3 regions of the Solidesulfovibrio carbinolicus genome follow, and region 3 is predicted to be linked to each of the others. Evidence: predicted binding sites of a transcription regulator. Region 3 holds the regulator's gene; each other region holds the start of a gene.
What was found. Region 3 encodes sigma-54, which starts transcription at its own class of promoters, with help from an activator protein. Its sites were predicted from a motif close to CTGGCACGGNNNNTGCTT; they were not measured.

Region 1: the regulator sigma-54 is predicted to act here: its motif matches at 7,243-7,260, upstream of nifJ (pyruvate:ferredoxin (flavodoxin) oxidoreductase).
Region 2: the regulator sigma-54 is predicted to act here: its motif matches at 7,722-7,739, upstream of sqr (type III sulfide quinone reductase, selenoprotein subtype).

Annotation. Positions count from the first base shown of each region.
Region 1 covers NZ_CP026538.1:2,173,735-2,184,191, forward strand. Annotated here, with positions in the region: gene acs (acetate--CoA ligase alpha subunit) at 1-791, opposite strand, end outside; gene C3Y92_RS09690 ((Fe-S)-binding protein) at 829-2,133, opposite strand; gene C3Y92_RS09695 (FAD-binding oxidoreductase) at 2,135-3,514, opposite strand; gene nifJ (pyruvate:ferredoxin (flavodoxin) oxidoreductase) at 3,536-7,177, opposite strand; gene C3Y92_RS09705 (sigma-54-dependent transcriptional regulator) at 7,791-9,230, opposite strand; gene C3Y92_RS09710 (PAS domain S-box protein) at 9,227-10,457, opposite strand, start outside.
Region 2 covers NZ_CP026538.1:3,302,739-3,313,195, reverse strand. Annotated here, with positions in the region: gene C3Y92_RS14755 (glycosyltransferase family 39 protein) at 1-540, shown strand, start outside; gene C3Y92_RS14750 (PAS domain S-box protein) at 548-2,821, opposite strand; gene C3Y92_RS14745 (hybrid sensor histidine kinase/response regulator) at 3,186-5,114, opposite strand; gene C3Y92_RS14740 (response regulator) at 5,343-5,699, opposite strand; gene C3Y92_RS14735 (DUF1641 domain-containing protein) at 5,725-6,387, opposite strand; gene sqr (type III sulfide quinone reductase, selenoprotein subtype) at 6,401-7,642, opposite strand; gene C3Y92_RS14725 (response regulator) at 8,114-8,503, opposite strand; gene C3Y92_RS14720 (sensor histidine kinase) at 8,533-9,492, opposite strand; gene C3Y92_RS14715 (response regulator) at 9,452-9,844, opposite strand; gene C3Y92_RS14710 (sensor histidine kinase) at 10,034-10,457, opposite strand, start outside.
Region 3 covers NZ_CP026538.1:2,698,849-2,709,305, forward strand. Annotated here, with positions in the region: gene cooS (anaerobic carbon-monoxide dehydrogenase catalytic subunit) at 1-1,268, shown strand, start outside; gene C3Y92_RS12135 (nucleotide-binding protein) at 1,273-2,175, shown strand; gene C3Y92_RS12140 (manganese-dependent inorganic pyrophosphatase) at 2,403-3,323, opposite strand; gene C3Y92_RS12145 (PTS sugar transporter subunit IIC) at 3,496-4,131, opposite strand; gene C3Y92_RS12150 (PTS sugar transporter subunit IIB) at 4,230-4,688, opposite strand; gene C3Y92_RS12155 (PTS sugar transporter subunit IIA) at 4,691-5,128, opposite strand; gene rapZ (RNase adapter RapZ) at 5,388-6,275, opposite strand; gene C3Y92_RS12165 (PTS sugar transporter subunit IIA) at 6,364-6,813, opposite strand; gene hpf (ribosome hibernation-promoting factor, HPF/YfiA family) at 6,814-7,362, opposite strand; gene rpoN (RNA polymerase factor sigma-54) at 7,413-8,843, opposite strand; gene C3Y92_RS12180 (KdsC family phosphatase) at 8,975-9,511, opposite strand; gene C3Y92_RS12185 (CTP synthase) at 9,722-10,457, opposite strand, start outside.

The DNA.
Region 1 (10,457 bases), 530 kb from region 3:
GAACCGGCGATGGCGCCGGTGTGGGAGGAGGCGGCCTTGGCGCCGGCGGTGGTGGTGCCGGACTTGATCATGATGACCGGCTTTTCCTGGGTGACCTTGGCGGCCTGCTCAATAAAATCCGCGCCGTGCTCGACGTTCTCGATGTACCCGAGAATGACCGAGGTGTTGGGGTCGGTGCGCAGGTACTCCAGCATGTTGCCTTCGTTGATGACGGCTTTGTTGCCAAGGGACACGAACTTGGAGAACCCGACGTTTTCGCCCAGCGCCCAGTCGAGAATGGCGGTGCACAGCGCCCCGGACTGGGAGAAAAACGCGATGGAGCCTTTTTCGGGGTAGCCGGCGGCGAACGAGGCGTTATTATTGTCATGGGTGCTGATGAGCCCCAGGCAGTTGGGGCCGACCATGGCGATCTCGTGCTCGGTGCACAGCTCGATCAGGCGCTGTTCCAGGGCATAACCTTCCTTGCCCACTTCCTTGAAGCCCGCCGTGATGATGACGGCCGAGCGCACCTTGCGCTTGGCCAGGGCTTCCATGGACGGCACGACGGCGGCCACGGGCACGACGATGACGGCCATGTCCAGGCCTTCGGGCAGGTCCTCGATCTTCTTGGTCACCGGCAGGCCGAGGATCTCGTCGGCCTTGGGGTTCACGGGGATCAGCGTGCCCTTGTACCCGGCCTCCAGCATGTTGGCCACGACCGTGTGGCCGACCTTGCCCGGGGCGGCGGAGGCCCCGATGACGGCTACGGTTTTGGGCGCGAACAGCGCGTGGATGTTGTCTTTCAAACTCATTCGGCTACCTCGCTCGCCAAGTTGGTTGTGTGCCGGATCAGCGGCCGGCCAGGGTCTCCGCGTAGATTTCCACCGGATGCCTGATGGCCAGCGTATCGCCGGCCTGTGACAACATGTCGCCTATCTGGAGCATGCAGGCCGGGCAGCTCGTGGCCGCCACCGCCGCGCCCGTGGCCACGATGTTGTCCCGCTTGCGCTTGCCGATACGTTTGGACAGGTCGTAATGCTGCAGCGTGAAGCTGCCGCCGGAACCGCAGCAGGAATCCGCGCCCTCCATTTCCTGGAGTTTGTAGCGCGGATTGCAGCCGATCAGCGCCCGGGGTTCGGCGGAGATGCCCAGGGACTTTTTGAGGTGGCAGGGATCGTGGTAGGTCACGGTTACCGGCTCGCCGGAAACGGCGACGTCGGCCGGCGTAACACCCACGTCCTGGATGAGGAAGGCGCTTACGTCCTTGACCTTGGCCGACAGTTCCTTGACCTGGTAGCGGGTCGTGGCCGGCAGATCCTCGGCCATCAGGGGCCAGATTTTCTTGATGGTGGAAGTGCAGGTGGCGCAGGGCGTCACCAGCACGTCGAAGTCGGATTCGGCAAAGACCTTCATGTTGAGGGCCACGAGCTTCTCGAAGGTCTCGCGGTCGCCCGAGGACAGGGCCGGGATGCCGCAGCAGGCCTGGGCATGGGGCATGAAGACGCCGACGCCGTGGTGGTCGCAGACCTTAAGGACCGCTTCGCCGATGCGCGGGAACATTTTGTCCACCACGCAGCCGTAGAAAAACGCGATCTTGAGGCCGGAGTGGCCGCGCGGCGTGTCACGCTGCGTGGCGACGTCATGCAACGGCTTGTCGGCCAGGGGCGCGAAGTGGCGGCCGCCGATGAGGTCGGAGAAGACCCGGGCGCAGGACGAACCCAGCATGTCGTTGACCGGCTTGGTGAAAAGTCCCTGGAACTTGGAGGCCACGCCAAGTACGGTGTCGAAGAGCTTGGGGTTTTGCAAAAGGCCCCGGAAGATGGCTCGTTTGACCGGCGGCAGGCCGTAGTAGCCGGTCAAAAAGGCCCGGGCCTTGAAGAAGATGTCCAAGGCCTTGACGCCGCTTGGACAGTTGGCCTGGCAGGAACCGCACAAAAGACAAGCGTCCAGGCGTTCCTTGACTCCGGCCGGGTCCTTGATGACCTCGTCGGCCAGACATTCGAGCAGGGCGATCTTGCCCCGGGCCACATGTCCCTCCAAGCCGGTCTCGGCGTAGATGGGACACACGGCCTGGCACATGCCGCAGCGCATGCAGGCCACGAGCTGGTCATCGATCTGTTTGAGCAGCCCAACGAGCTGACGCATCTCGCTCATGTTAGGCCCCCGTGATCTTGCCCGGATTGAGGATGTTCTTGGGATCAAGGGCGGCCTTTAAGCGCTTGGCGTACATGATGGAACCCTGGCCCACTTCCTTGACCATGTACTTGGACTTGGCCATGCCGATGCCGTGCTCGCCGGACAGCGTGCCGCCCAGGGACAGGGCCACGTCGAAGATCTCGTCGATGGCCGCTTCCACCCGGGTGAATTCGGCGTGGTCGCGCTTGTCGGTGAGGATGGTGGGATGCAGGTTGCCGTCGCCGGCGTGGCCGAAGGTGCCGATGGTCAGTTTGTACTTCTCGGCGATCTTCTCCAGCGCCCCGACCATGGCCGGGATCTTGGAGCGCGGCACGGTGGCGTCCTCAAGCACCGTGGTCGGGCGCACCCGGGCCAGGGCCGATAGGGCGGCGCGGCGGGCTTCCCAGACCTTGTTGCGCTCGACGGCGTCCTTGGCCACCTGGATGCGGGTGGCGCCGACGCGCTTGCAGATGGCCTCGACCTCGGCGGCTTCGTCCTCGACCTGGGCCGGATGGCCGTCCACTTCGATTAAGAGCAGGGCCTTGGCGTCGGTGGGCAGCCCGGCGTGGGCGAAGTCCTCGACGGTCTTGATGGTGAAGTCGTCCATGTACTCAAGGGTCGCCGGGACGATCTTGGCGGCGATGATGGCGGCCACGGTTTCCGAGGCTTTGCCCAGGTCGTCGAAGATGGCCATCATGGCCTTGCTGGCCTTGGGCGGCGGCACGAGCTTCAAGATGATCTCGTTGAAAACGCCCAAGGTGCCTTCGGAACCGACCATGAGGCCGTGGAGGTTCATGCCGGTGACGCACTTGACGGTGCGCGACCCGGTTTTGACCAGCTCGCCGTCCACGTCATAGAAGCTCATGCCCATGACGTAGTCCTTGGTGACGCCGTACTTGAGGCCGCGCAGGCCGCCGGCGTTCTCGGCCACGTTGCCGCCCATGGTGGACACGGCCTGGCTGCCCGGATCGGGCGGGTAAAAAAGGCCCCGCTTGGCCACCTCGGCGGCGAACTTGGCCGTGACCACGCCGGTCTGGACCACGGCGTACATGTCGGCTTCGTTGATCTCAATGATCTTGTTGAGCGCGCCGGTCAGCACCACCACCCCGCCTTCGGAGGGGATGGTGCCGCCGCTTAAATTCGTTCCCGAGCCGCGAACGGTCAGCGGCAGCCCGAGCTCATTGCAGGTTTTAACCACCCGTCCCAGAGCCTCGGGCGTCTCCGGACGCACGGCCAAGGCCGGGAGCTGGGGGGGAAGGACCGCCGCGTCGTAGGCGTAATTGTGGCGGTCCACCTCGCTGGCCAGGACGTTGCCCGTGCCGACGATTTCCTCGAACTTCTGGGACAGGTGGTTGCTCATCGTTTTTCTCGCTTGGCTACGTTATTTGCCGGAACGGCCTTCGTCGCACGGGTCGCCGTTGCCGGGGCGGGCGTGTTCGGCGGTGGAAGCGGCGGCGCAAAAGGCCGGGTCATCGCCATGGGCAGCCTCGCCGGCAGCGGCCGGCGCGTCGAAGACCGGCATCTCGGCCAGGTATTGCAGCTGCTTGAAGCGCGCCATGTAGGATTGCTCCATGGAGGCGCGGTACTTCTTGGACAGTTCGGGATGCATCTTCTCCAGGGCGGCGTAGCGGACTTCGCCAGCCAGGAAACCCTGGAAGTCGCCGGCCGGAGCCTTGGAATCGATGGTCAGCGGGTTCTTGCCCTCGGCCTTGGCGTCGGGGTTGTAGCGGAACAGCGGCCAATAGCCGGTTTCCACGGCCAGCTTGGCTTCTTCCATGGACTTGCCCATGCCCTTTCTAATGCCCTGGTTGATGCAGGGGGCGTAGGCGATGACGATGGACGGTCCCTTGTGGGCTTCGGCTTCAAGGAAGGCCTTGAGGGTCTGGTTTTTGTCCGCGCCCATGGCCACTGAGGCCACGTAGACGTAGCCGTAGGTCATGGCCATGCGGGCCAAGTCCTTTTTGCCGGTCATCTTGCCGGCTGAGGCGAACTTGGCGATGGCCCCCAGCGGGGTGGCCTTGGAGGCCTGGCCGCCGGTGTTGGAGTAGACTTCGGTGTCCATGACCAGGATGTTGATGTCCTCGCCAGAAGCGATGACATGGTCGAGGCCGCCGAAGCCGATGTCGTAGGCCCAACCGTCGCCGCCAAAAATCCAAACGGACTTCTTGGTGAAGAGGTCGGCGTCGGCCAGGATGGACGCCTGAACCGGATCGGCGGCGGAGAGCAGGGACTTCATCTGGTCGCCGTACTGGCGCGAGGCGGCGGCGTCGTCCTTGCCGGCCAGCCAGCCGGCCATGGCGGCGCGCAGTTCGTCGGAGAGGCTGCCTTCCAGGGCGGCGGTCACCTTGTCGGCCAGTTTGTGGCGACGCTGGACGAGCGCCATGTTGTAGCCAAAGCCGAATTCGGCGGCATCCTCGAACAGGGAGTTGTTCCAGGCCGGGCCGTGGCCGTCGGCGTTGACGGCATAGGGAGCGGTGGGAGCCGAGCCGCCCCAAATGGAGGAGCAACCCGTGGCGTTGGCCACCATCATGCGCTCACCGTAGAGCTGGGTGAGGAGCTTGACGTAGGGGGTCTCGCCGCAACCGGCGCAAGCGCCCGAGAACTCCAGCAGGGGCTGGTAGAACTGGCTGCCCTTAAGGTTTTCGCGCTTGACCAGCGAACCCTTGTTTTTGAGCTGCATGGCGAAGCCGTGGTTGGGGACCTGATCGGCGGCCTCCGTCTCCAGCGGCTTCATGACGAGCGCCTTCTGCTTGGCCGGGCAGACGTCGGCGCAGGAGCCGCAGCCCATGCAGTCCATGGGGAAGACCTGCATGCGGTAGGCCAGGCCCTTAAGCTCCTTGCCGGTGGCCGGCAGGGTGTCGAAGGAAGCCGGCGCACCGGCCATTTCGGCCTCGTCGGCCAGGAAGGGCCGGATGGTGGCGTGGGGGCACACGTAGGAGCACTGGTTGCACTGGATGCAGTTTTCCTTGATCCAGTGGGGGATGTTTATCGCCACGCCGCGCTTTTCATACTGGGCGGTGGCCGTCGGGAAAGAGCCGTTTTCGGCAAAGGCCGACACCGGCACGTCGTCGCCCTTTTGGGCCAGGATGGGGCGGATGACCTTGTTGAAGTACTCGGGCTCGTTAATGGCGGCGGCCGGGGCGTCGGCGACGCTGGCCCAAGCGGCCGGGACGGCGATCTCGACTAGGCCTTCCATGGCCATGTCCACGGCGTCGATGTTCATCTTGACGATTTTCTCGCCCTTGTTGCCGTAGGTCTTATTGATGGAGTCCTTGAGCAGGCTGATGGCTTCCTCGATGGGCAGCACGCCGGCCAGCTTGAAAAACGCCGTCTGCATGATCATGTTGATGCGCGCGCCCAGGCCGACTTTGGCGCCGATGGCCACGGCGTCGATGTTGTAGACCTTGATCTTCTTGGCGGCGATGGTGCGAAGCATATGGCCGGGAAGGTTTTTCTCCAACTCCTCGGCGGTGTTCCAGGAGGAGTTCAGCACGAAGGTGCCGCCGTCCTTGATGCCTTCCAGGATCTCGTAGGTGTTGACATAGCTGGGCTTGTGGCAGGCGATGTAGTCGGCCGCGTCGACCAGGTAGGTGGACTGGATGGGCTTTTTGCCAAAGCGCAGGTGCGACACGGTGATGCCGCCGGACTTCTTGGAGTCGTAGGCAAAGTAGCCCTGGGCGTAGAGGTCGGTGTTGTCGCCGATGATCTTGATGGCCGACTTGTTGGCGCCGACGGTGCCGTCGGAGCCAAAACCCCAGAACTTGCACTGCACGGTGCCTTCGGGGACCGTGGGCAGCACGCCGGCCGAGGGCAGGGACAGGCCGGACACGTCGTCGGTGATGCCGACCACGAAGTGGCGCTTGGGCGCGGCGGCGGCCATGTTGTCGAAGATCGCCTGGACCATGCCCGGGCGGAATTCCTTGGACCCCAAGCCATAGCGGCCGGTCATGAGCTTGGGAATGGAACCGCCGCGTTCGACGTAGGCCGAGCAGATGTCTTCGTAGAGCGGCTCGCCGAGGCTGCCGGGCTCCTTGCAGCGGTCAAGGACGGTGACGACCTTGGCCGAGGCCGGCATGACCTTGAACAGGTAGTCCGGGGCAAAGGGCCTAAACAGGCGGACCTTGACCAGACCGACTTTCTCGCCCTTGGCGGTCAGGTAATTGACCACTTCCTCAATGGTCTCGCAGCCCGAGCCCATGGCCACGATGACGCGCTCGGCGTCGGGCGCGCCCACGTAGTCAAAAAGCTTGTAGGGGCGGCCGGTGACGGCGGCGACCTTGTCCATTTGGGCGGCCACGATGCCGGGCAGCACCTGATAGTAAGGGTTGGAGCGCTCGCGGCCCTGGAAGAAGATGTCCGGGTTCTGGGCCGTGCCGCGCAGGTCCGGATGCTCGGGGTTCATGGCCCGGGCGCGGAAAGCGGCGACTTTTTCGTGGGGCACCAGGGCCTTGATGTCCTCGTAGTCGATGACTTCGATTTTTTGGATCTCGTGGGAGGTGCGGAAGCCGTCGAAAAAGTGGACAAAGGGGACGCTCGATTCGATGGCCGAGAGGTGCGACACCAGGGCCAGGTCCATGCATTCCTGGACCGAGGCCGAGGCCAGCATGGCAAAACCAGTGGAACGGGCGCTCATGACGTCGGAGTGGTCGCCGAAAATCGACAGGGCGTGGGTGGCGATGGCCCGGGCCGACACGTGGAAGACGCCGGGAAGCAGTTCGCCGGCGATCTTGAACATGTTGGGGATCATAAGCAGCAGGCCCTGGGAGGCGGTGAAGGTGGTGGTCAACGCGCCTGCGGCCAGGGAGCCGTGGACCGCGCCGGCCGCGCCGGCCTCGGACTGCATTTCACGGATGGTGACGGTCTGGCCGAAGATGTTTTTAAGGCCTTTGGCCGCCCACTCGTCCGCGATCTCGCCCATGGTGGACGAAGGGGTGATGGGGTAAATGGCCGCCGTATCACTCAAGGCGTAGGCGACGTGCGTGGTGGCGGTATTGCCGTCCATGCTCTTCATCTTCTTGGCCATGCTGCTGTCTCCTTAAAGGTTGTCGTTCGACCGAATGGGACAAGGCCGGGTCGACCCTGCCGCATAGGCAAGTCGTGTGCCATCACGGCAAAATGCAAGAATTCCGATGAATTGCCGATAAGATGCAACCGCTCCGGGTCCAGGCGGGTTGCCGTATCCGAGAAGCCGGATGCGGCTTCAGGGGCTAATACCCTGAAATGTATGACTTCGTAAAGCGCTGCTCCAAAGGCGGTTAGTCTGATTTTTCAGACGCATTAGTTGAGTCTGGTTTTTCAGACTTAACGCTTCAAGCCGCGCTGCGCCGGGACAGGGAGTTCAACCCCTTTCGTGCCACAGACAAGGCTTTTTGGCACGTAAAAAGGGCTGAAAATGACTTTGTTCCAAAAGTCCCAAGGAATGGGTCTGGCTTTATTCAGACTTGAACAGTCTGAAAAAGACGACACGGCTGTGGCGTGGCGAGCAATGGCAAGCCGTTACGTCCAGGCGACGACTGGCAACCACCTGCACCGGGCGTCCGGGCATGGGCCGTGGCGTTGGACGGGCGGAGGGGGCGAATCTGACAACTGAATTTTGATAACCGGTTTGTCGGCGAGTTTGTGCCTGAATTCCCAAGCTACTCCCCGGCCGCGTCCTGGTCGGGGACGGCCAGGCCGTTTTTTTTGAGCAAGGCATAGAAGTGGGATCGAGAAAGGCCGGAAATCTCCACCATGGCGGCCACTTCGCGGCCGTGTTCGGCCAGCAGGCCTTCCAGGTAGCGGCGCTCCATGGCTTCCTTGTATTCCTTGAGGGTGCGCCGGCCCACGGGTTCCACTGGAAGGCCAAACCCCGAGGCCAGGGACGTCACGGGCCTGTTGCAGGATTGCATCCCGCGCTCCAGGATGGACTTGGTCACCTTGATGCGCACGTCCTGGGGCAGGTGCATGGAGTAGAGGGTTTTCTCCCGGCCCGAGGCCAGAAAGGCCCGCTCCACGACGTTTCGCAGCTCGCGCACGTTGCCCGGCCAGTCGTAGGCTTCCAGGATGGCCATGAATTCGGCGTCGAAGCCCTTCTGGGGCAGGGCGTATTCGGCGGCCAGGGCGTCGGCGGCGGCCAGGGCCAGGGGTTTGATGTCCTCCACCCGGCAGCGCAAGGGGGGCAGGGCCAGTTCGATGGTCTTTAGGCGAAAGTAGAGGTCGCGCCGAAACGTCCCGGCCTCGACCATGGCGGCCAGGTCGCGGTTGGTGGCGGCGATGAGGCGAAAATCGCTGCGCAGTTCCTCGATGCCCCCCACCGGTCGGAAGGTCTTTTCGTGGAGCACCCGCAGAAAGGTCTTTTGGAGAGACAGCGGCATTTCGCCCACTTCGTCCAGAAACAGCGTCCCCCCGTCGGCCAGGCGCACCAGCCCCACCCGGTCGGCATCGGCCCCGGTGAACGCGCCTTTCTTGTGGCCAAAAAGCGTGCTCTCAACCAAGGTTTCGGTGAGCGAAGCGCAGTCCACGGTGACGAAGGGCTTCTTGGCCCGGCCGCTGTTGGCGTGGATGAGGCGGGCGAAAAGCTCCTTGCCGGCCCCGGTCTCGCCAGTGACCAAAACGGCGGCGGAGGCGGCGGCGGCCCGGGCCACCTGGTCCAGACAGGGCTGCATCCGGGGGCTGGCGGCGATGCAGCCGGAAAGGCTCAAGGAAACCGGCGCGCCATGGTCGCCCCGGCGCTCCTCGCGGTATTTGAGCGCCCTTTGCAGGGTCAGCATGATCTGTTTGATGGGCGAGGGCTTGACCAGATAGTCCCACACGCCTTCCTGGATGGCCAGTTCCGCGCCGTCGGGGTCGCCCATGCCGGTGAGGATGATGACTTCCGGCGCGTCGGGCAGCCGCTTGATGGCCGGCAGGGCGGCCAGGCCGTTGCCGTCGGGCAGGCGGACGTCCAAAAAGACCACGTCGAAGCTCTCGCGGGCGAGCAGTTCCATGCCGGCCTCCAGGACTCCGGCGGCCTCGCTGCTCAGGCCCAGCTTGCGCGTAAGGCTTACAATGGTGTCGCGGACCTCGGGATCGTCGTCAATGATGCAAACGGATTTCATGCGGCTATCGTCTGGGGTTTGGCGTCGAGCACCTCGCGGATGGCCGCCGAGATGATCGCCTGGTTGTAGGGCTTGAGCACGACCTTTTTGATGTTGCCGGCCAGTTCCCGGTCCTCGATGTCGCCCATGCGGCCCGAGACGAGGATGACGGGCAGGCGGGGGGCGATCTCGGCCACCTGTTTGGCCAGTTCCAGGCCGTTGGCGTCGGGCATGTCGTAATCGGTGATGACCACGTCGAAGGCGTCGGGAGCCTCGGCCAGGGCGGCCAGGGCCGGGGCGGCTCCGGGCTTGGCCGTGACCTCGTGGCCGAGCTGGGCCAGGACGCGCGGGATGGTCAGGAGCTGGTCCTCGTCGTCCTCGACAAAAAGGATGCGGTCGCGGCCCCGGTTGGCGGCCGGGCGCGGCACGGCGGCCGGCGCATCGCCCTCGTCGAGCAGCGGCAGGAAGATGTCAAAGACGGTGTGTTCTCCCGGGGCGCTCGTTACCCGCACGCCGCCTCGGTGGCTCTTGACGATGCCGCGCACCACGGCCAGCCCCAGGCCCGTGCCTTCGTTTTTCTGCTTGGTGGAGAAAAACGGATCAAAGATCTTGTCCACGATGTCGCCGGCAATGCCCGGGCCGGTGTCGGCCACGATGATGCGGGCGCAACGTCCGGCCCGCGTTCCCACCTGCCCAGCCTGATCCTCGTCCAGGCTGTCCTCAGTCAGCCTCAGGGCCAGGACACCGCCAGTGGGACGCATGGCCTGGAAGGCGTTGGTGCACAGGTTCATAACGATCTGGTGGAGCTGGGTGGGGTCGGCCCGGCAGGCCACGGGCGCGTCAGGGGTTTCCACCACGATTTTGATGTTGCGCGGCAGCGAGGCCCGGATCAGCCCGGCCGCCTCGTTGACCACGTCGGCCACGTTGATGGGCGCGAACCCGGCCTGGGACGGGCGGGTGAAGGAGAGTATCTGCTTGACCAGCCGGCTGCCGCGCTCGCCGGCCTTGAGCACCCGGCGCAGATCGTCTTCCATGGGATCGTCCGGGTCCATGTCCATGAGCGCCAGCTCGGTGGAATTGATGATGGAGGTGAGGATGTTGTTGAAGTCGTGGGCGATGCCGCCGGCCAGAGTGCCGATGGCTTCCATTTTTTGCGACTGGAGCAGCTGGCGCTCCAGGCTGACCTTCTGGGTCACGTCCTCGGCCGTGGACAGGACGCCGACCACCGCCCCCCTGTCGTCGTGGAGC
Region 2 (10,457 bases), 600 kb from region 3:
GATCCAGAAAGCAATGTTTCCTTTTACGGCGTAAGCGACAGCATTCGCTTCGAGAAAATGGATGTGGCCGTTTCCGAGCCCGATGAGGCCCTGGATGCGGACGTTGCCGTGGACATGGAGCAGATCGGCGAGATCGAAACCGTGCCGGAGGGCCGATACCGCTGGGGGTTCGGGCCGCAAAGCGCCATGCGGTTTCATCTGGAGCGCCCGGAACCGATGCGTCTGGAGCTGGCCTGCAACAATCCCATCCCCGGCCAGACCATGGAGATACTGGTCAATGGCGTCGTTCTGGCCAAAGTCGGGCCGTTGGCGGCCCAACCCTGGCTGGCGCAGACCACGCCCGTGCGTTTGGACTTCGCCGGACAGGCCGGGGACAATACGGTGACGCTGCGTTACGGGGCGTACAACCATCAGGAACCGGCCGCGCCGGGGGGCACGTTTGCACCCGACGACGGGCGTCGCCTGGCCCTGGCCTTTACCACGCTCAAGCTCTCCCGCGCCGGGGAACAACAGGATTCCTTCGTCGTGCTGGCGCGCTGAGGCGACTCTACCCCTCCCTCGCCACCGGCAGCCGGATGTAGAAGGTCGCGCCGCCCTCGGCGTTTTTGGCGGCCACGATGTCGCCGCCGGCGTCTTTTATGATGCCGTAACTGATGGAAAGCCCCAGGCCCGTGCCCTTGCCGATCTCCTTGGTGGTGAAAAACGGCTCGAAGATCTTGGCCGCCAGTTCCTTGGGGAAACCCGCGCCCGTGTCCGACAGGCGCACCTTGACCGCGTCGTGGTTGGCCGTGGCCTTGATGACGATGCGCCGGGGACAGGCCGGCTCCCGCTTGGCCCGCTCCTCGATGGCGTCCCGGGCGTTGACCAGCAGATTGATCATCACCTGCTCCAGCCGGTTGGGATCGATGCGCACCGGCGGCAGGTTCTCGGCCAGGGCGAACTCCGTCTCGATGCCGCGAAGGGCCAGCTGCTCGGCGAAAAATTCCACCGAGCGCCGGGCAATGGCCCCCACGTCCACCAACTCCGCCTCATGGTCGGATATGCGCCCGAATTCCCGCATATGCCCGATGATCCGGGCCGCCCGGTCCACCTGATTGCCGATAAGGTCGGTTAAGCGTGTGAGCAGCGGCAACGGCGGAGCCTCGCCCCGGCCAAGGTGGCGGCGCACCAGATCGACGCTGGTCTGGATGACGCACAGGGGCTGGTTGATCTCATGGGCCACGCCCGTGGCCATTTCGCCCAAGGTCGCCATCTTGCCGGCCTGGATGAGCTGCTGTTCGGCCTCCAGGCGTTTGGTGATGTCGGCTACGGTGACGAGCAGCACCCGCCGGCCGGCGTATTCGGAAAACGAAGTGTGCATGGACACGAAAAACGGCCGGCCGTCGCCCGTGACATGGCGGGCCTGCTCCACGTCCTGACCGTCGATGACCGCGGCCATGGCCGCGTCGCGGCGTTCGTCGTAAAACAGGTCGTGCAGCGAGCGCTTGGTCAGCTCGCCGCGCGGCAGCCCGTACATGGCCACCGCCCCCCGGTTGCAGTCCAGCACCGACAGGTCGTCGCGGTCGATGACGAACACCGCGCCGGGCACGTTGTTGAACACGTCGAAATACTTCTTCTCCGACCGCCTAAGCGCCAGCTCCAGATCCTTTCGCGAGGTGATGTCCAGACACATCTCCATGGCCGCCACGAGGTTGCCCTCGGAGTCGTAGACCGGCGAGGTGGTAACGATCCAGTCGGCCCGCGTGCCGTCCTTGTAGCAGCCGGTCTCCTCGGTGGTGTGGGAACGGCCCGTCTCGAAGGTCTTTTTGACCGGACAGGACGGGCACGGCGCGTCCAGGTTCTTGTAGGCCTTGAAGCAGTATTCGCCCACCGAGGCGTTGAACTTCTCGGCAAAGGACCGGTTGAAGCGCAGCAGACGCATATTGCGGTCCTGGACGGTCACCAGACACGGCACGCCCTCGAAAAGGTCCTGATACAGATCCTTTTGCAGCTCGATCTGGCTGTTCTTGGCGATGAGGTCGCTGCCCATCTGATGGATGGCCCGGGAGAGCTGGCCGATCTCGTCAAGGCGGTCCTCGTCGATGCTGACCGGTTTCTTGCCCTTGGCCCAGGTCCGGGCCTCGCCCTCGATGCGCGACAGCGGGCGCTTGATGAGCACGAAAATGACCAGAAACAAGGTCAGGATGGCCGCGCCGAAAACCAGGGCGGCCAGATAGACGGTGTTCTCTTTGAATTCCTCGATCAGCGACTGGCTCTCGCGCAGGGAAAAGGCGATGTCGAGGACGCCGAGAATCTGTTCGCTGTCCTTGTGGAAATGGCAGCCGGCCAGCTCGGCGCAGCCCGGTTCGTTGGCGATGGGGCCGACGATGCGCAAGATCTGCTCGCCGCCCACGGTCTCCCGGGCATACAGCCGATGCTCCAGGCTGGGTGACACGGCCGGCGGCGTGCGCTGGTGGCAGACTTGGCAGGGCGCGGCCGAGGTGTCCAGGCGCGTGCCCGGAGCCTCGCCCTTGCTCGTGAACATGACCTGGCCGGCCTTGTTGATGATGCGGATTTCCCGAATCTCGGGCAGCCGGCCGAGGTTGGCGACAATGGCCCGGATGTCCTCGCGGGAATTGAGCAGCATGGCGTAATCCAGGCCAAGACGCGCCGTGGCCAGGACCCGGTCGGCTTCCTTGACCCCGGCGTTCTGGACAAAGCGCTCCTCGCGGGCGACCTGGAAACCGGCCCAGACAAAGATGCAGCCAAACAGCACCACGGCCAACGGGATGCCGATCTTGATGCTCAGATGGCTGCGTATGAAAGTGAGCAAAGGGGACATGAATGCAGATGCCTCCGGCGGCCGGGGGGGATCATCCCCCCCGGACCCCCTGGAAGGGGGTTAAGGGGTCGGACGGTTGCGCGGCGTCCGGCGTGGATGCGTCGAAGACGTATAATACGATCAAATCAGTCTGAAAATAGGGAGAGCACCAGGGCGATTGTTTGGGGGCTTCGCCCCGAGCCAACAAGGCAGTCGGGAAGGGGCGCATCTTCCCGGCCCCCTTGGCTTGCTAACCTGCCGGAGAACCAATCCACGTCATAACCCCCTTAATCCCTTTCTCCATGTGGGGGGTCCGGGGGCCTCAGGCCCCCGGCGGAGAGGTCCAGGAGAGGCCGCGCCTCTCCTGGCCGCCGGAGGCACCTCCCTAAGCGCACACCCCAGCGCCATCGCCGCGCGGCAGGCGCACGGCGATGGCGCTGCCGACGCCGGGTTCGGAGGTCACGGCGATGGCTCCGCTGTGTTGGGCCACGATCTGGTTGGCGATGAAAAGCCCCAGTCCGGTGCCGCGCGAGCCTTTGGAGGAGAAAAACAGCGTAAACATGCGTTCCCGGGTGGACTGGTCCATGCCCACACCGTTGTCGGCGACCACGAAGGTCACGGCTTCGGCTGTTGCTTCCACGGTCAGGGTCACTTCGTGGAAGGCCTTGACCTTGTCTTCGGCGCAGGCGTCCACGGCGTTTTCGAGCAGGTTGACCATGGCCGAGGTCAGGGCCGTTTCGTCCATGGGCAGGGTGCCCTCGGCCTCGCCCAGGCGCAGGATGAAGGCCACGCCGCGGCTTTTGGCCTTGGCTTCGACGATGCCGGCCAGATCGCGGGCGAAGGTTTCGATGGAGACGGGGGCGAGTTCGGGTTCGCGCGATTTGGCGTACCACAGGATGTCGAGGACCATGTTGCGGATGCGTCCGATCTTGTCGGACACCACGCCCCAGCCGTCGCGCACGCGGGTCCAGTCCTCGCGGGACAGTCCGGTTTCGACCTTGAACATGCCGCCGTCGAGGGAGGTGAGCAGGCCTTTGACGCCGTGGGACATGGAGCCGAGCATGAGCCCAAGCGACGCGAGGTGGTCTTGCAGGGCCCGGATGGGGGTGATGTCGGCGGCGATTTCGATGACCTGGCTGGTTTCGCCGGCGGCGTCGGGGATGGGAGCGGTGCGCAAGAGCATGTTTTTGGCCGCGCCGCAGCGGGTGGAAACGACGGTTTCGCCTTCGTGGGACGCGCCGTCGTGGAAAGAGCTTTCGGCCGGGCAGTGTTCGCAGGGGTCGTCGCGGTGGGCAAAGAGTTTGTGGCAGGGGCCGGTTTCGGCCTCGCCGAAGTCGGCGCGCCATTGGCGGTTTGCCTCGACCACGGTGAAGTCCTGGTCCAGCACGGCGATGGCGCAGGGCACGGCGTCGAACAGGCGCTGGAACTTTTCGCGCACGGCCCGCAGTTCTTCCTGGAGCCGGCCCACCTCGGCCACGTCGGCGGCGATCTCGATGACCAGCTCCACCTGACCGTCCGTGCCAAAGACCGGGGCGGTATGGACCAGCACCGGAATCTCGCGGCCGTCCTTGTCGCGGAAGGTCTCGCGGCCGCGCTGGCCCTGGCCTTGCTCCACGGTGCGCCAGACCGGGCAGGCGTTGCCGCTGCCCTGGCGGTCGGCGTAGAGTTCCCAGCTCATCTTGCCCACCACCTCGCCCAGGCGCTGCCGGCCCAGGGTGTTTACGGCCACGATTTCGAGGTAGCGGTTGTGGATGACGATGCAGCAGGGCATCTGGTTGAAATAGCTCGGCCCCTGGTCGAAGGAGGCAATCAGCCCCTCGATGGCGCTGGCCACGCCCTCCACGGCCTGGCCCACGGCCATGCGGCGCTCCATCTCGACCAGGCGGGCGGATTTTTCGCGCACCAGCCGTTCGAGATTGCGGGTGTGTTCGGCGATCTGGCGGCGCATGGACACGCGGTCGGCGGCCCGGTGCAGGGCGGCGGTGAGCAGTTCGTCGCGCACGGGCTTGGTGAGGAAATCCAGGGCCTGGCGCTTGAGGCTTTCGATGGCCAGTTCCATGTCGCCGTGGCCGGAAATCATGATGACCTCGATCTCGGGATCAAGCGCCTTGACGCGCGAAAGCAGTTCGATGCCGTCCATGCCGGGCATCTTGATGTCGGTGAGCACGATGGAGGGCTTGAAGGTGGCGCACAGGTCCAGGGCTTCGCGGCCGCCGGGGGCGGTTTCCACGTCGTAGCCCAGGTCGGCGATGGAGAGGCTGAGGACTTCGCGGATGGCCTCGTCGTCGTCAACCAGCAGCACCTTCTCGTTCATGCGCCCTCTCCGAAAGTCTTGGCCGTCGCGTCATGGCGACGGCCGGCGGTGAAAAATAACCGCCGGCTGGCGGCGCGGCCTCCATGGCGGCCGATGGGCGGTCGGCCGACGCAAGTGTCCATGGAAGGCCGCGCCGCATGAGCCGGCGGGGGTAAGTGCCCAAGCGGGGACCGGGGAAGGGCGAAGCCGAGGGTCGAAGTCGGCGGCTTCCCGAAGTCGTCCTCAGGCTTATTCCCCAAGCATCTCCTTGACAAGGCGCAAGGTTTTGACCCGGTCCACAGGCTTGCTGATGACCGGCACGTTGCTGCCAAGGGCCGGTGGACGGGGGCCGACGCCGCTTATCACGACGACCGGAATCTCGGCCAGGCCGGGTTCCTTGCGCAGCTTCACGTAGAACAGGGTGCCGCCACGGGCGGGCATGTCCATGTCCAGGGTGATGAGGTCCGGGTTGTGGACCTGGGCCTGCTCCAGGCCGGCCACGCCGTCGGTGGCGGTGAAGGTGGTGAAGCCTTCGCCGTCGAAGAGGTCTTTTAAGTAGCTGACGACTTCGGGATCGTCGTCGATGATGAGTATCTTCTTGGCCATGATGGCATCCTCGTTTTGGTGGTCTTTAACGGGGGGCGGCTTCGCTTAATTTGCCCAGGCCCTTGGCCAGTTCCAGGGCGACGCCGATGCCGCGCTTGAGATCGGGATCGCCAAGCGCCTTGACCATGCCCAGGGGGCCGACGGGTTCGGCCTTGGTGAGATCCAGGCCGGCCGGCAGGTCGGTGAGCTTGTCGAGCAGTTCAAGCATCTTGGGATCGGACATCTTCTTGAGCAGGCCAATGAGCGCCACGAAGCTGTCGCCCATGGCGGCGATGTCGTCGGGGCCGTAATGGGCGGCGACCTTGGCGCGCACATCCATCATGGCGGCGTAGGTGCGGAACACGCCGCGCTGTTCCAGTTCGCCCAGGCTGCGGATGCCGGTGTGGACCATGGACTTGGCCAGAGGCTCCATGGTGTGCCACAGTTCAATGATGTTTTCGAGCTGCTCCAGGGCGTAGGCCAGGTTGCCGATGTTGCGCAGGAAGCGCTTGATCAGCACGAAGAGGTCTTCGAGCTGGAAACCGGCTTCCACGGACCCCAGTTCCTTGAGCAGGATTTTAAATCCCGACTTCATGAGCGGGTTCATGTCGTGGAACATCTCGCCCCGTTCCAGACGGGCGACCCGTTGTTCTTTCAGCTCCGCCTCGATGGACTCAAGGCGTTCAAGAATGCGTTCCTCGGTGGTCATTGGACGCACCTCCCTACAGCGCGCAAGCGCCCATGCGCTTTTTGCCGGCCATGAACATCTGGGGCTCCAGCGGCAGTTCCTTGCCCTTGAGCATCAGGTTGAAATACACCCACTTGAACATCATCTTGCCGCAGTAGTTGAGGAAGGATTCTTCCAAAAGCGACAGCGGCCCGATGCCCGGGAACGGGAATTTGCCCGGCAGCGGCTCGATCTTGTAGTTGAAGTCGATGAGCACGGCCTTTTCGTAGCCCGAGACGATGAAGCAGTTGGAATGGCCGTCGAATTCCGGCAGGGGCTCCAGACCGTCGATCTCGCGCAGGATGTTCCCCACCACGATCTCGGACTCGAAGTGGGCCACCGAGCCGGCCTTGGAGGTCGGGACGTTGGTGGCGTCGCCGATGATGTACATGTTCTCGTATTTCTTGGACTTCAGCGTGTGGTGGTCGGTGTCCATGTAGCCCATGGGATCGCCGATGTCGCTGTCGATGATGACCTGGGAGCCGAAGTTGGGCGGGATGGAGATGAGCAGGTCGTAATCGAGTTCCTCGCCCTTGTGGGACTCGATGGTTTTCTTGTCGGCGTTGACCTGGGCGATCTCGAAGTTGGGCACGATCTTGATGTTTTTCTCTTCGCACATCCGGCCCAGGATCTCGGCGGCCACGGGCTTGGTGAAGGCGCCGGTCAGCGGGGTCACCAGCTCGATCTCGATGTTGCAGCGGCTGTCCTGGGTCATGAAGAACCAGTCGGCCAGGAACACGAACTCCAGAGGAGCCACCGGGCACTTGATGGGCATCTCGGCGATGTTGAGCACGAGCTTGCCTTTCTTAAAGTGCTTGAGCTTTTTCGCCAGGGCGATGGAGCCGTCCGGGGTGTAGAAGTTGTGGACGTCCTGTCCCCAGCCGTCGAGCATGCCGTCGATCTCGTCGGGCATGATGCGGCAGCCGGTGGCGACCACGATCCAGTCATAGGAGTGGGAGCCGCCCTTGCAGGTGACGACCTTCTTGACCGGATCGACGTTGGTGATCTCGTCCTGGACGAAATCGACGCCCGAGGGAATGAAGTCGGTCTGCGGCTTGATGCAGTCCTTGATGTCGTAGATGCCAAACGGCACGAAAAGCCAGCCCGGCTGATAGTGGTGCTGCCAGGTGCGGTCGATGATGGTGATCTTCCATTCCCGGGGATCGAGCTTCTTGCGGAGCTGGGTGGCCACCATGACGCCGCCGGCGCCCGAGCCAAGGATCAACAGCTTTTTCATCATTGCCTCGCTTTGAGGAGTTGTTGGTTGGGCAGGGTCGCGGCGCGTCGGTTGCGGCCGCGTAACCTGACCTTCCCCAAAGCAAGGGCTGGTCCAACTTGGCGCGATGTCTTTAACGTGTTTATTTTGAAGGATTTATTTGGATATGGCCAGGCGGCCGGGGCGGTCCGGCCAGCGGGGGCTGGAGCAACAAAACTTGTCGCAACTCGGGTTTGTGTTGCTAATTTATCTAAAATATTGAAGTTTTAATTCATACGGTCTTTGTCAGCAAATGTTGACGGTCAAGGGATGTTGTCGCGGGGCGGGGGCGTTGGCCGCGAGTCGGCGTCCGGGGCAGCGTATGGCCCAAACGACAAGCCGCCCGGACCCTGGTTTGCCGTAGCAAGCCGGGGGCCGGGCGGCCGGTGGTTCATGTGGTGCAGGCGGAGAGCCGCCGGGGACGGTGAGCGGTTTGGGGCCGCGCGCGCCCCGTCAGCGGGGCCGGGTGGCTTGGCGGCGGTCGTAGACGGCGCGGATGGCCCCTTCGAGTTCCTCGGTGGGGCAGGGCTTGAGCAGATAATCGGCCGCGCCGCCGGCGATCATGGTCGAGGCGATGTCCACCGAGGCGTGGCCGGTGAGCACCAGCACCTCGGCCTCGGGGCAGGCGGCGCGCAACAGCGGCAACGCGTCGGCCCCGGTCATGCCGGGCATTTTGACGTCCAGCACGATGACGTCGCAGGGGGCTTGCGCCAAAAGCTCCAGGGCGGCCGGGCCGCTGCCGGCCTCGCGCACGACAAAGCCGTGGCGGCCAAGGAGCTTGGCCAGGGTTTCGCGGAACCGTTCCTCGTCATCGACAATAAGGACGCGGATGGGGTCGGCCATGGGGTTCTCCGTGGCGAATCGGGCGTTGGTTACAGGGGGAGGCTGACGGTGAAAACCGAGCCTTTGCCAACGGCGCTTTGGGCCGTGAGATTGCCGCCCAGGCGGGCGACGATGCCGTGGGACAGGGACAGGCCAAGGCCCGTGCCCTTGCCGGGTTCCTTGGTGGTGAAAAAGGGATCGAAGACCTTGGGCAGGTTTTCCGGGGGAATGCCGCAGCCAGTGTCGCGCACCTCGATGACGGCCCGTCCGTTTTGGCGGCCGGTGGCCAGGGTGATGGTTCCGCCTTCGGGGGTGGCGTGCAGGGCGTTGGTGAGGAGATTGAGGATGACCTGGCGCAACAGCGGCACGTCGGTGCGCATGGGCGGCAGGGACTGGTCGTAGTCGCGCCGGATGGCCACGCCGCGCCCGGCGGCCTCGCGCTCGACCAGAACGGCCATGTCCTCAATGACCCGCTCCAGGGCTTCCTCCTGGAGCACGGGTTCCATCTTGCGGGCGAAATTGAGGAGCTTGTGGGTGATCTGGCGGCAGCGGGCCACCTGCTTGCCGACCTGATCCAGGCAATCCTTGATGTCGGCCAGATCCTCCTGGGCCGGGCAGGCATTGGGGCCAAAGAGTTCCCGGGCCAGGTCGATTTCCTGGGTGATGATGGCCAGCGGGTTATTGATCTCGTGGGCGATGCCCGAGGACAGTTCGCCGATGGCGGCCAGCTTTTGGGAATGCAGGAGCCTGATGTCGAGCTCGTGGAGTTCGCGTTCGCCGCGTCGCACCCGCCGGGCCAGGGTCAGGGCCGAGCCGATGCAGATGGCCCCGGCGAAAAGGGCCAGCCCCACGCCGACCAGGGGCGGGGCGGCCAGGGCCGAGAGCACGGCCGCGCCGGCCAGCCCCGGGGCGAGCAGGGTATGGGGCCACAAGGGCGGCGCGTGTTCCCCGGGCAACAGCCCGGGAGCGTCAGGCGTCGGCCCGGGATTCATTAAGCTTTTTGCGCTCATAGGCCTTCTTGGCCTTTTCCAGCAATTCCCCAAAGTCCACGGGTTTAAGCACGTAGTCGTAGGCTCCAAGGGACATGCCCTGCATCCCGGATTCCACCGAGGCGTGGCCGGTGAGGATGATGACCTCGACCAGGGGGTGGCGCTTCTTGATTTCCTGAAGCACGGCCAGCCCATCCATGCCGGGCATGCGCATGTCCAGGATGACCACGTCAAAGGGTTCGCGCTCCAAAAACGCCAGGGCGTCAGGCCCGTTGCCGGCGGCGGTCACGGGAATCTGGCGGTAGGTGAACCGTTTGACCAGGGTTTCGATGAAATCGGCCTCGTCATCCACGGCCAAGACGCGAAGTCCCATCAGTACCTCTCTCCAGGCGTTCGGGTGTTGCGAACCCGGCGTCGGGCTGCCTGTTTGTTGCATGGGTGATCCGGTCGGTTTCGGTTTTTCGGGGCCATCCGCCGCCCGACCTCGCGGTCCGGCAGCGGCCAGGCCGGGGGACGCGCCGCGTGCGTCGCGGCGCGGACCTCCGGCCCCGGGGCGCAAGACTCAGACGGCCACGGGCAGGGTTATGCGGAACGTGGTGCCCTTGCCTTCCTCGCTGGCGACCTGGATGCGGCCGCCCAGCTTTTCGATGATGCTGTAGCTGATGGTCAGCCCAAGGCCGGTGCCTTCGCCGACTTTCTTGGTGGTGAAGAAGGGATCGAAGATCTTCTCCAGGGTTTCACGCGGGATGCCGTTGCCGGTGTCGGCGATGGCGATTTCCACTTCCGGCGTGTCGGGCAGCTTGCGCGTGGCGATGGTGATGGTGCCGTTTTTGTCGATGGCGTCGATGGCGTTGTCGAGGATGTTGAGGAAGACCTGCTGGAGCTGGGAAGCGTCGGATTCGATGTGGGGCAGGTCGGATTGGTAGTCGCGCACAAAGGCGATGCCCCGGAAGTTGGCCTCGTTTTCCAGAAACGACCGGGTCTGT
Region 3 (10,457 bases):
CTGCCCGCACGGCCCTGGCCGACGGCTGGGGCGGCTCCATGATCGGCACGGAACTCTCCGACGTCCTTTTCGGCACGCCGCGTCCGGCCACGGTCGAGGCCAACCTCGGCGTGCTTCGCGCCGACAGCGTCAACATCCTGGTCCACGGCCACAGCCCGGTGGTCTCGGAAATGATCCTGGCCGCCGCCCGCGACCCGGAAATGCTGGCCAAGGCCAAAGCCGCGGGCGCGGCCGGCGTCAACGTGGCCGGCCTGTGCTGCACCGGCAACGAGGTGCTCATGCGCCAGGGCGTGCCCCTGGCCGGCAACCACCTCATGACCGAACTGGCCCTGGTCACCGGAGCCGTGGAGATGGTCGTTGCCGACTACCAGTGCGTCATGCCGAGCCTAGTGCAGATTGCCTCGTGCTACCACACCCGGTTTGTCTCCACATCTGAAAAAGCCCGTTTTCCGGGCGGCACGCACCTGGAATTCACCCTGGAAAACGCCCGGGACAAGGCCCGTGAGGCCGTCGAGCTGGCCATCGAGGCCTTTACCCGCCGCGACGCCGGCCGGGTGGACATTCCCACCACTCCGGTGAGCCTGCGCACCGGCTATTCCAACGAAGCCGTCATCGAGGCCCTGGGCGGTTCGGCCGAACCGCTTTTGGCCGCGATCAAGATCGGTCTGGTTCGCGGCGTGGTCGGCATCGTCGGCTGCAACAACCCCAAGCTGCCCCATGACGGCGTGCTGACCGGGCTGGCGAAAGAACTCATCCGCCAGGACATCCTGGTGGTGGTCACGGGCTGCGCCACGGTGGCCATGGGCAAGGCCGGGCTCATGACCACGGAAGGTCTGGAGCAGGCCGGGGTCGGGCTGGCCGAGTTCTGTTCCCGGTTCGATCTGCCGCCGGTGCTCCATGTCGGCAGCTGCGTGGACAACTCCCGCATTCTGGCCTTGTGCGGCATGTTGGCCGACGCTCTGGGCGTGGACATCGCCGATCTGCCCGTGGCCGCCAGCGCCCCGGAATGGTATTCGGAAAAGGCCGCCGCCATCGGGCTTTACGCCGTGGCCAGCGGCATCATGACCCATCTGGGCCTGCCGCCCAACATCCTGGGCAGCGAGCTGGTCACGGGCCTGGCCCTGGAAGGCCTGGAGGGCGTTTTCGGAGCCAGCTTCGTGGTCGAGCCCGACCCGGTCAAGGCGGCCGAGGCCATCAGCCGCCGCATCACGGCCAAGCGCCTAGCCCTGGGACTCAACGACCGTTTCGACGGCGCGGTTTTTTCTTAACGCTATGAACGACAATCCTGTAAGCGCCCCGACCGCAGCCCGTTTGTCCCTGGGTTCCTGGAACGCCTCGCCGCAGGGCCAGCTTGGTTCAGACGACCAGCCCGGGCTACCGGTCAGAAAAATCGCCTTTGCCGGCAAGGGCGGCGTCGGCAAGACCGCCCTGGCCGCGCTTTTCGGCGACTGGCTGGCCCGGTCGGGTCAGGACGTGACGCTTATTGACGCCGACACGGCCCTGTCGCTGGGCGCGGCTTGCGGCCTGGAGCCGGCCGCCTTGCCCGCCTCCCTGGCCGAGCGCGAGGATCTCGTGCGGGAGCGCATCGGCGACGGCGTGTATCTCAACCTGACGCCCCGGGCCGATGATCTGCCCGAGGCCATCCGCGTCGCCGTCCCGGTGGGCGACGGCCCGCTGTACGGACCGCGCCCCGGAGACAAACGACTTCTGGTCATGGGCGGGGTCAGCGGCGGCGGCGCGGGTTGCGCCTGCGCCGCCGGCCATCTGCTCCAGGCCATGCTGGCCCATGTCCTGACCGCCCGGGATGTTTGGACGCTTATCGACTGCGAAGCCGGGGTGGAGCACCTGGGCCGGGGCACGGTGGCCGATGTGGACGCCTTGTGCGTGGTCAGCGAAGCCTCGGCCCGGTCCCTGGCCGTGGCCGGACGGGTTGCGGCCATGGCCGGCCAGCTCGGGCTGACCCGGCAAGTCCTGGTTGTCACCGGGGTCGATCAGGCCGGGCTGGCCGCATTGGCCGCCCTGCCGCCAACGCTGCCGGATGTCCGGGTCGCCTTCCCTTTCCTGCCGGGGTTGGCCGCCCGGCAGGCGACCACGGGCAACGTGCTGTCCCTGCCCGAGGGCGGCCTGGCCGACGCCGCCTGCGCCGCCTTGGCCGAGGCCCTGGGGCGGGTCTAACAAGGGGCGATTCGCGCCCGGGGCTATTGCCAACAGCGCCCGCCCTCGCCCGGTCGAGCATGGCGCGCCATGTTCCCGCGACCGGCGTGGGGACGCGGGAACCGCTCTCTCGTCGGCCACGACGCACGGCCCCCCGGAGCACGACGACGCAACGACAGCCAAACATCCCACAAAAAAAGGGAGCGGCCCGGAAGCCGCTCCCTTTTTGGCGTTTACGCGCTCGAGAACTAGGCGAAAGCCTTCTCGAAGGGCGGAACGACCTGCTTCTTGCGGGACAGCACGCCGTCGAGCCACACGGAATCGCCTTTCACTTCGACGCCGAAGGCCTTGGTCACGTAGCTGGGATCGTCGGAGACGATCAGCATCTCGGAACCTTCCTTCATGATGTCGGTCAAAAGCAGGAAGACGCTGTGGCGGCCTTCGGCCTTGACCTTCTTGCACTCGGCCAACAGGTCGGCCTTGACCGGCTCAAGGATGGACAGGTCGACGACTTCGAGCTGGCCGATGCCAACCTTCTTGCCGCCCATGTCGAAGTCCTTGTAGTCGCGGAAAACGAGGTCCTTGGCCGGGGTGCCGCCCACGGCGGACTTGATCTTGAACATCTCGACGCCCAGAGCCATGTAGTCGGCCACGCCAGCGATCTTGGCCAGGGCCTCGACGGCTTCCTTGTCGGCCGGGGTGCAGGTCGGCGACTTGAACATGACGGTGTCGGACAGGATGGCGCACAGCATGATGCCGGCCATGGGCTTGGAGATCTCGACCTTGGCGCAGTCGTACATCATCTTGACCACGGTGCAGGAGCAGCCAACGGCCTTGACCAGGATGTCCAGGGGATTGGAGGTGGTCACATCGCCCAGCTTGTGGTGGTCGTAGATGCCGATGAGTTCGCCCTTGGAAAGGTTCTCCAGGCTCTGGGCCAGATCGGAGTGGTCGACCAGGATGATCTTCTTGTCGGTGGCGTCGGTGACGATCTCCGGAGCGGCCACGCCGAACTTTTCGAGCACAAAGGCGCTTTCGGGATTGAGCGGACCCTGAGCGGCGGCGATGGCGCCCATGCTCTGGGACTTGTTCATGAGATCGGCAACGGCAATGGCGGCGGCGACGGAATCGGTATCCGGATTTTTGTGACCAACGACGTAAACAGCCATGTCTTTTTCCTCCTGGGGGTTTGTCCAAGACCCTGACGGGTCGGCATCCGCGTGAGTAACTTGTGAATAATATCCCAATAGTCGTCTCTTGCCAAGCCCAAACCGGGCCGGGGCGACGTCTTTTTTCCCGAAAGTCCAGCCGGACCACAAGGCCGGCCATGTGAAAAAAAGTCTAGAAAAAACGCCAAGCCACGGCCAGGCCCATGCCGCCGGCCAGGGCGGCGTAGGCCGGACGGTAGCGCAGGGACAAGACCGCCCCCAGGCTGCCGAGAATCCACAGCTGCCCCCAGCTCGCCCGGGAGGACGCAAGATACGGCCACACCATGGGCAGGGCCACCGCAAAAAGGGCAATAAGGCCGGCCAGGGCCACGGCAAAGACCAGCCCCTGGATGACCACGGTGTTGACCAAGGCCCGACGGACCAGCTTACCCGGCTCAAATGGGGCGCGCTGGCGCTGGCGGGCGGCGGCGTAGCGGGAAAAGACGATGTTCTCCACCACTCGCTGGGCCCCTTCCAGGCCGGAAAACAGCCGGGCCAAGACCGAGGTGGCCCCGGCCACGCACAGGGCCTCGGCCGGGGTGGTCAGGGAAAAGACGTGCATAAGCGACAATCCGGCCAGGGTGGCGGCGGCGGCGTTGGGCGGGATGTGGGTGCCGGCGGGAATGCCGTCGAGCCAGAAAAGCTCGTAGAAGATGCAGAGACTAAGGGCGGCGGGCAAATCGCCCTGGCACAGGCCCCAGGCCAGGCCGATGACCAGGGGGCGTTCCAGCAGGGCGGCGTTTACGGCAAAGCGGAACGAGGAGCACAGGACAAAAAAAAAGCGACGCCAAGGACGTGGAGCGCAATGTCGGCCTGATGGGTCATGGCATGGGCCTCGCGTGGGTTACCATTGGGTCGGCCGTCGCGTCAGATCCTGGGCTGGGCCGGGTCGCCCGGCACGCAACGGTAGTCCAGCCGCACGCCCTTGTCCCGGAAAAAATCCAGACAGGATTCGTCTTCCTTGGACAGGGCCACATGGGGACAGACTTGCCTCTTGCCCGGGGCGTAGTGGAGATTGCCAAGGTTCAAGTTGGCGAAATCGAACCCGTATTCGTAGGCGACCTGGGCATCGCGGCAACTGGCGAACAGGATCAGCGCCTCGGGCAGGTCCAGGGGCGCATGGCTGAAATAGCCGGCCAGATCGGCCACGGGCAGAAACACAATGGCCACGCCGTCGGGGATGGCCAGGGACATGATCTCCTGGCGGAGATGATCGGCGGCCAAGTCGTCGTTGACCACCACGATCCGGCTGGCGTGGGTAAACGGCAGCCAGGTCTCGATGATCTGGCCATGAACGAGGCGGTTGTCGATGCGCACGAAGGCCATGGCTACCCCTCGGCCACCTTTTTGCGCAGCACCTCGCCAGCCACGACGATGCCCTGGCAACCGGCCTGCTTGGCCTCCACGGCCAGGGTTTGCAGGGGACGGGTGCGCGAACCCAAAATTTTGATGAGCATGGGCAAATTGACGCCGGTGAGGACCTCAAGCTGGCCCGAACCCAGAAGCGACAGGCTCATGTTGGTGGGCGTGCCGCCGAACATGTCGGTCAGCACCAGCACCCCGCCGCCCTGGTCGGTATCCTTGATGGCGGCCTTCAGCGCGGCCAGGGATTCGTCCACGGCCTTGGTCAGATCGACGCTGACGGCCTGGCAGTGCTGCTGGGGGCCGAGGATGAACTCGGCGGCGGCAATGAGCCGCGACCCGTAGTCGGTGTGGGTGACGACCACCACGCCAACGGGCGCGTCCTTGAGGGGCTCGGCATTCATAGACAGGCATCCCGGAGCATGTCGCCCCCGTCTTGACGGTTTGAGACCGTCGGCATTGCATCCCGCTTCCGTCCCGGCCACGCCGCGCGGAAGCCCAAGATCTCACACGATAATCATCCGCGAACGAGACTGCCGGGCCGGCAAGGCGACCAGCCGGGATGGCGTCGCCATCGCCAAAAGCGAAAGCCCCTGGGCCGGGTAAACCGCCCCGCCGCTCTCGCCGGCAACCCCCGTTGCCGTAGCGCTTAAGACCTGCGGCCTAGCCGCGTTCAATGTGCCGATGTTCAAGGGAGATATTGTAGCCAGCCTTGGAGAGCGTGTCAAAGACCGACTCGGCCACGGCCACCGAACGGTGGCGGCCGCCGGTACAGCCAAAGGCCAGGGTCAGGCGGTAACGCCCTTCCTTGGCGTACAGCGGGAGCAGATAGAGCAGAAATTCGGTCAGCCGGCGCAAAAACTCCCGGCCCGGTTCCTCGGCCAGGACGTAATCGCGCACCGCCGCTTCCTTGCCCGTGCGCTCGCGCAGTTCCTTGTTGAAATAGGGATTGGGCAAAAAGCGCAGGTCGAAAACCATGTCGGCCTCGGAGGGCGGGCCGTACTTGAAGCCGAAGCTCATGACGTGGACCTTGAGGGTTCCGGCGGTGGGCCGGATGGAAGCCCATTTCTCCTGGAGCTTGCGGCGCAGATCGTGGATGGTGAAATGGGTGGTGTCCAGCACCATGTCGGCGGCGTCGCGAAGGGGGCGCATGCGTTCGCGCTCGGCCACGACCGCTTGCTCAAGGCCCCTCTCGGCGCTTTCCAAAGGATGCGGGCGGCGAGTAGTGGCGTAGCGGCGGATGATCTCGCCGTTGTCGGCCTCGAAAAAGATGATCTGGGTGAGGTCCTGTTTGCGCCGCACCTCGGCCAGGGTCGCGCCCCAGTCGGTGTCGAGGTCGGCTTGGCGCACGTCCATGCCCAGGGCCAGGCCTTTGTAGCGCTGGCCGCCCTTGTCGTCGAAAAGGCTCATGAGCTTGGGCACGAGGCTGACCGGCAACCCGTCCACGCAAAAAAAACCCAGGTCCTCGAAGACGCGAAGGGCTGTGGATTTTCCGGACCCGGACAGGCCGGTCAAGATAACGACGGGGAGTTCCCTGGCCGCATGTTCCATGGCATTCACCTTCCGGCCCAAGGGCTTAACAAATTTCCCGCGCGTTTGTGTGACGACAAACGCGCGGGAAACGTTTTTTCAGGCAGCCTTAGGCGGCGGCGAGCACCTGCCGCAAGGCCTCGTCGGTTTCGGCGGCCAAAAAGGCCCGCCGGAAGGATTCGTCGGACAAAAGCCGCGAGATGTGGGCCAGAATGCGCAAATGCAGGCCCGCGACATGCTCGGGCGCGAGCACCAGGAAGAAGATGCGGCAGGGCTTGAAGTCCAGCGCATCGAAGCTGACGCCCGCAAGGCTTCTCCCGACGACGATGACGATGCGTTCGAGGCTCTCCATCTTGCCGTGGGGAATGGCCACCCCGTCGCCGATGCCCGTGGTGCCGAGGTTTTCCCGGTCGAGCAGCACCTGATGGGCGCGTTTGGCGTCAAAATCGGGCCACTGCTTCTTGATGGGGGCCACGAGCTCGGCCAACACTTCGGACTTGGACTCCGACGCAAGATTCCCGATGACGAACTCGGGCTGGAGATAGTCCTCTAACCGCATCTAAGCGCCCGTTCCAGGATCGATGAGGCCGAAGTCGCCGTTGCGCAGGCGGTAGATGACGTTGGGCCGTTCGGTTTCGGAGTTGATGAACACCAAAAATTCGTACTTGAGGGCCTCAAGCTGCATGGCGGCTTCTTCCACGGCCATGGGCTTGGGCTGGTACTCGTCGGTTTCGATGATGGTGGGCACGCGGCCGCCGGCGGCGTCCTCGCTGATGCTGATGACGTCCATGCGGACCTGCTCCACGGTCTGGCGGCGGCGGTCCTTTTGCTTCTCGCGGAACTTCTTGGCCTGAGCCTCGATCTTGTCGAGGATCAGGTCAATGGTGGAGTACATGTCCTCGGAGGTTTCATGGGCCGAGATATGCATATTGTCGGCCAGGAAGATGACGTCGGCCATCTGCCGGGTCTTTTCCACGGCCAGGTTGACCTGGACTTCCGAGGTGTCGGTGGACGAGGTGTACTTGCCAAGCTTTTCAAAGCGCTTCCTGGCATAATCGCGCAAATGGTCAGACGGCTCGAAATTCTTGAAATTAAAGGTGATGTTCATAGAATCCTCCAGGCTGGCGTGGTGAGGGGCCGGAATCCCGGCCCGAAGCATCAGAAAACCGCCTTGCGCTTCGACGACGACTCGATTCCCATGGCCGTGCGGTACTTGGCCACGGTTCGCCGGGCGATGTTGATTTGCAGCTCGTCTTTGAGCATGTCGGCGATGGCCTCGTCGCTGATGGGCTTCTTGGCGTTCTCGCCGGAAATAATCCGCTTGATCATGGCCTTGACCGATTCGGAACCCACGGTGCCGCCGTCGTCGAGCTCCAGGGCGCTGTTGAAAAAGAACTTGAGCTCGAAAATGCCGTGGGGCGTGGCCACGTACTTGTTGGACGTGATGCGGCTGACGGTGGACTCATGCATGCTGATGTCGTCGGCCACGTCCTTGAGGATCAGCGGCCGCAGCCGGGTCACGCCGTCCTCGAAAAAGCCGCGCTGAAACTTCACGATGCTCTCCAAAACCTTATAAAGCGTGCGCTGGCGCTGGTACAGGCTCTTCATGAGCCACATGGCCGAACGCATCTTATCCTGGAGGTAGTCCTTGTCCTTGTCGTTTCGCGGCAGGCTGCCGTCGGTGTAGGACATGTTGAGTCCCAGGCGCGGCATCCCCTCCTCGTTGAGCAGGATGACGAAGTCCTCGCCGTACTTGTAGACGAAGGCGTCCGGGCTGACGTAGATCGGGTCGCCCGAACCATAGCTGGCCCCGGGCATGGGATCGAGGGTCTGGATCAGCTCCAGGTATTCCTTGAGCTTTTCCATGGTCAGGTGAAATTTCTTGGCCAGGGGCTTGTAGCGCTTCTTTTCGAGGTCTTCGAGATGCTCGCGAACGAGTTCGATCAGGATGGGATCGTCATAGCCGTAGACCTCGATTTGTATGAGCAGGCATTCGCTGGGAGTGCGGGCGGCCACGCCCACGGGATCGAAGCGCTGGAGACGGTGGAGCACCTTTTCGACATGGGCCGGGTCGGCGTTGGCCATGCCGGCGATTTCCTCCACCGTGGCCCGCAGATAGCCCGAGGAATTGAGGCTGCCGACGATGGTCTCGCCGATCTCGACTTCCTTGGCCGTAAAATTAGACAGGTGCATCTGCCAGCCGAGGTGGCCGTCGAGGGACGGCTTGGAGGCCAAACGGGCGTCGAAAGCCATGCCCTCCTCGGGCACTTCCAGGTCGCGGGACAGGGACTGCTTGCTCGTGCTGGCGAAATCGCCAAGGTAGTCGTCCCACTCGGCGTTTTTGAGCAGTTCCTTTTCGATGGCCGCGTCGGCTCCCGTGGGGCCGTTGTTGTCCTCGACCATGACGCGTTCGGGCTGGCGGTCCTCCTCGACGGATTCCTCCAGAAGAGGATTTTCCAAAAGCTCCTGCTGCACGCTTTCAAGCAGCTCCAGCCGCGACAGCTGCAAGAGCTTGATGGCTTGCTGCAGCTGGGGGGTCATCACCAGCTGTTGGGAAAGCTTGAGTTGCTGCCGCAGTTCCAGGGCCATGCTTACCGCCGTGCTCGAATGTCGTTGACGTTATCGGGAATTGTCTGTGGGCCTTGCCCGGACGAGGGCCACCCCGCCCAACAAAAACCATGCCACAATTGAAGCCTTGTGGCAATCGGCACTATCGGCCTTCAGCCGAGGAACCACTGGTAGGCGGCTTCCAACCGGCCCTTGGCGGCCAAAATATAACGCACGGCCTCGCGCACCGCGCCCTGCCCTCCCCCGCGCCGCGACACCCACAAGGCCAGATCAAGGATCTCCGGCTGGGCGTCGGCCACGGCCATGGGCAGCCCGACCAGCTCCATGGGGCCGGCGTCCACCCAATCGTCGCCGAGAAAGGCGGCCTGATGCGGGGCCAACCCGGCCCGGGCGAGAATGCCTTCCAGCACACCCACCTTGCGGTAGTGGCCGGGGTGGTACTCCTCGATGCCCAGTTCCCGCATCCGGGCGGCCACGGCCGGGCTGTCCAGGCCGCTTATGACCGCCACGGCCAGTCCCGCCGCCTGGGCCGCCTTGATGCCCAACCCGTCGTGGACATGGAAACGCTTGATCACCTCGCCCCGGGCATCGACGTAGATGCCGCCGTCGGTCATGACCCCATCAACGTCGAGCACCAGCAGCTCCACGTCCCGGGCGCGCGCAATGGCCAGTTTGGCGTCTTCGGACATAATAGACTCCCTTTGCGATACGACGGCCGCGAAGCGAAAAAGCAACGCCCTACCCTGGCCGCCGACAGGCGCAATCTAGCCCAAAAATCGCACCATGACCAGAAGATAAACGTTTTTAGAGCCTTGCCAAGCCATGCAGCCCTTTGGCCCAAAAAAAGTCCGGAGAAGCCGCCTTCCCCGGACCGAGCCATCTTTTTGCGCTTGGGCCGTCTAGCCCTTGTGCCGCTTGGCCGCGGCCACGAACTCGCGGAACAGCGGATGCGGACGCATGGGGCTGCTCTTGAATTCGGGATGGAACTGGCAGCCCAGGAACCAGGGATGGTCGGGCAGCTCCACCATCTCGACCAGTTCGCCGTCCGGGGACAGGCCGCTTAAGACCAAGCCGGCTTCCTCGAAATTGCCGGCGTAGGCCTTGTTGAACTCGTAGCGGTGGCGGTGGCGCTCGGAGATTTCCGACGCGCCGTAGGCGGCGGCCGCCTTGGTGCCCGGCGCGACCACGCAGGGATAGGCGCCCAGGCGCATGGTGCCGCCCTTGTCGCTGGTCGGGTCGCGGTGCTCGATGGTCTGGGTGCGGAAGTCGTACCACTCGCGCATGAGGTAGATGACCGGATGTTGCGTGGTCAGGTCGAACTCCTCGGAGTTGGCCCCGTCCAGGCCCAGCACGTTGCGGGCGTATTCGATGACCGCGCACTGCATGCCCAGGCAGATGCCGAAGAAGGGGATCTTCTTGGTGCGGGCGTATTCGATGGAGGCGATCTTGCCTTCCACCCCGCGCGAGCCGAAACCGCCGGGAACGAGGATGCCGTCAATGCCCGAAAGCGTGGCGGCCACGTTTTCCCGGGTCAGCTCCTCGGAGTTGACGTAAACGAAATTGACCGACACCCCGGCGTGGACGCCGCCGTGGACCAGGGATTCGTGAAGGCTCTTGTAGGCCTCCTTGAGGTCC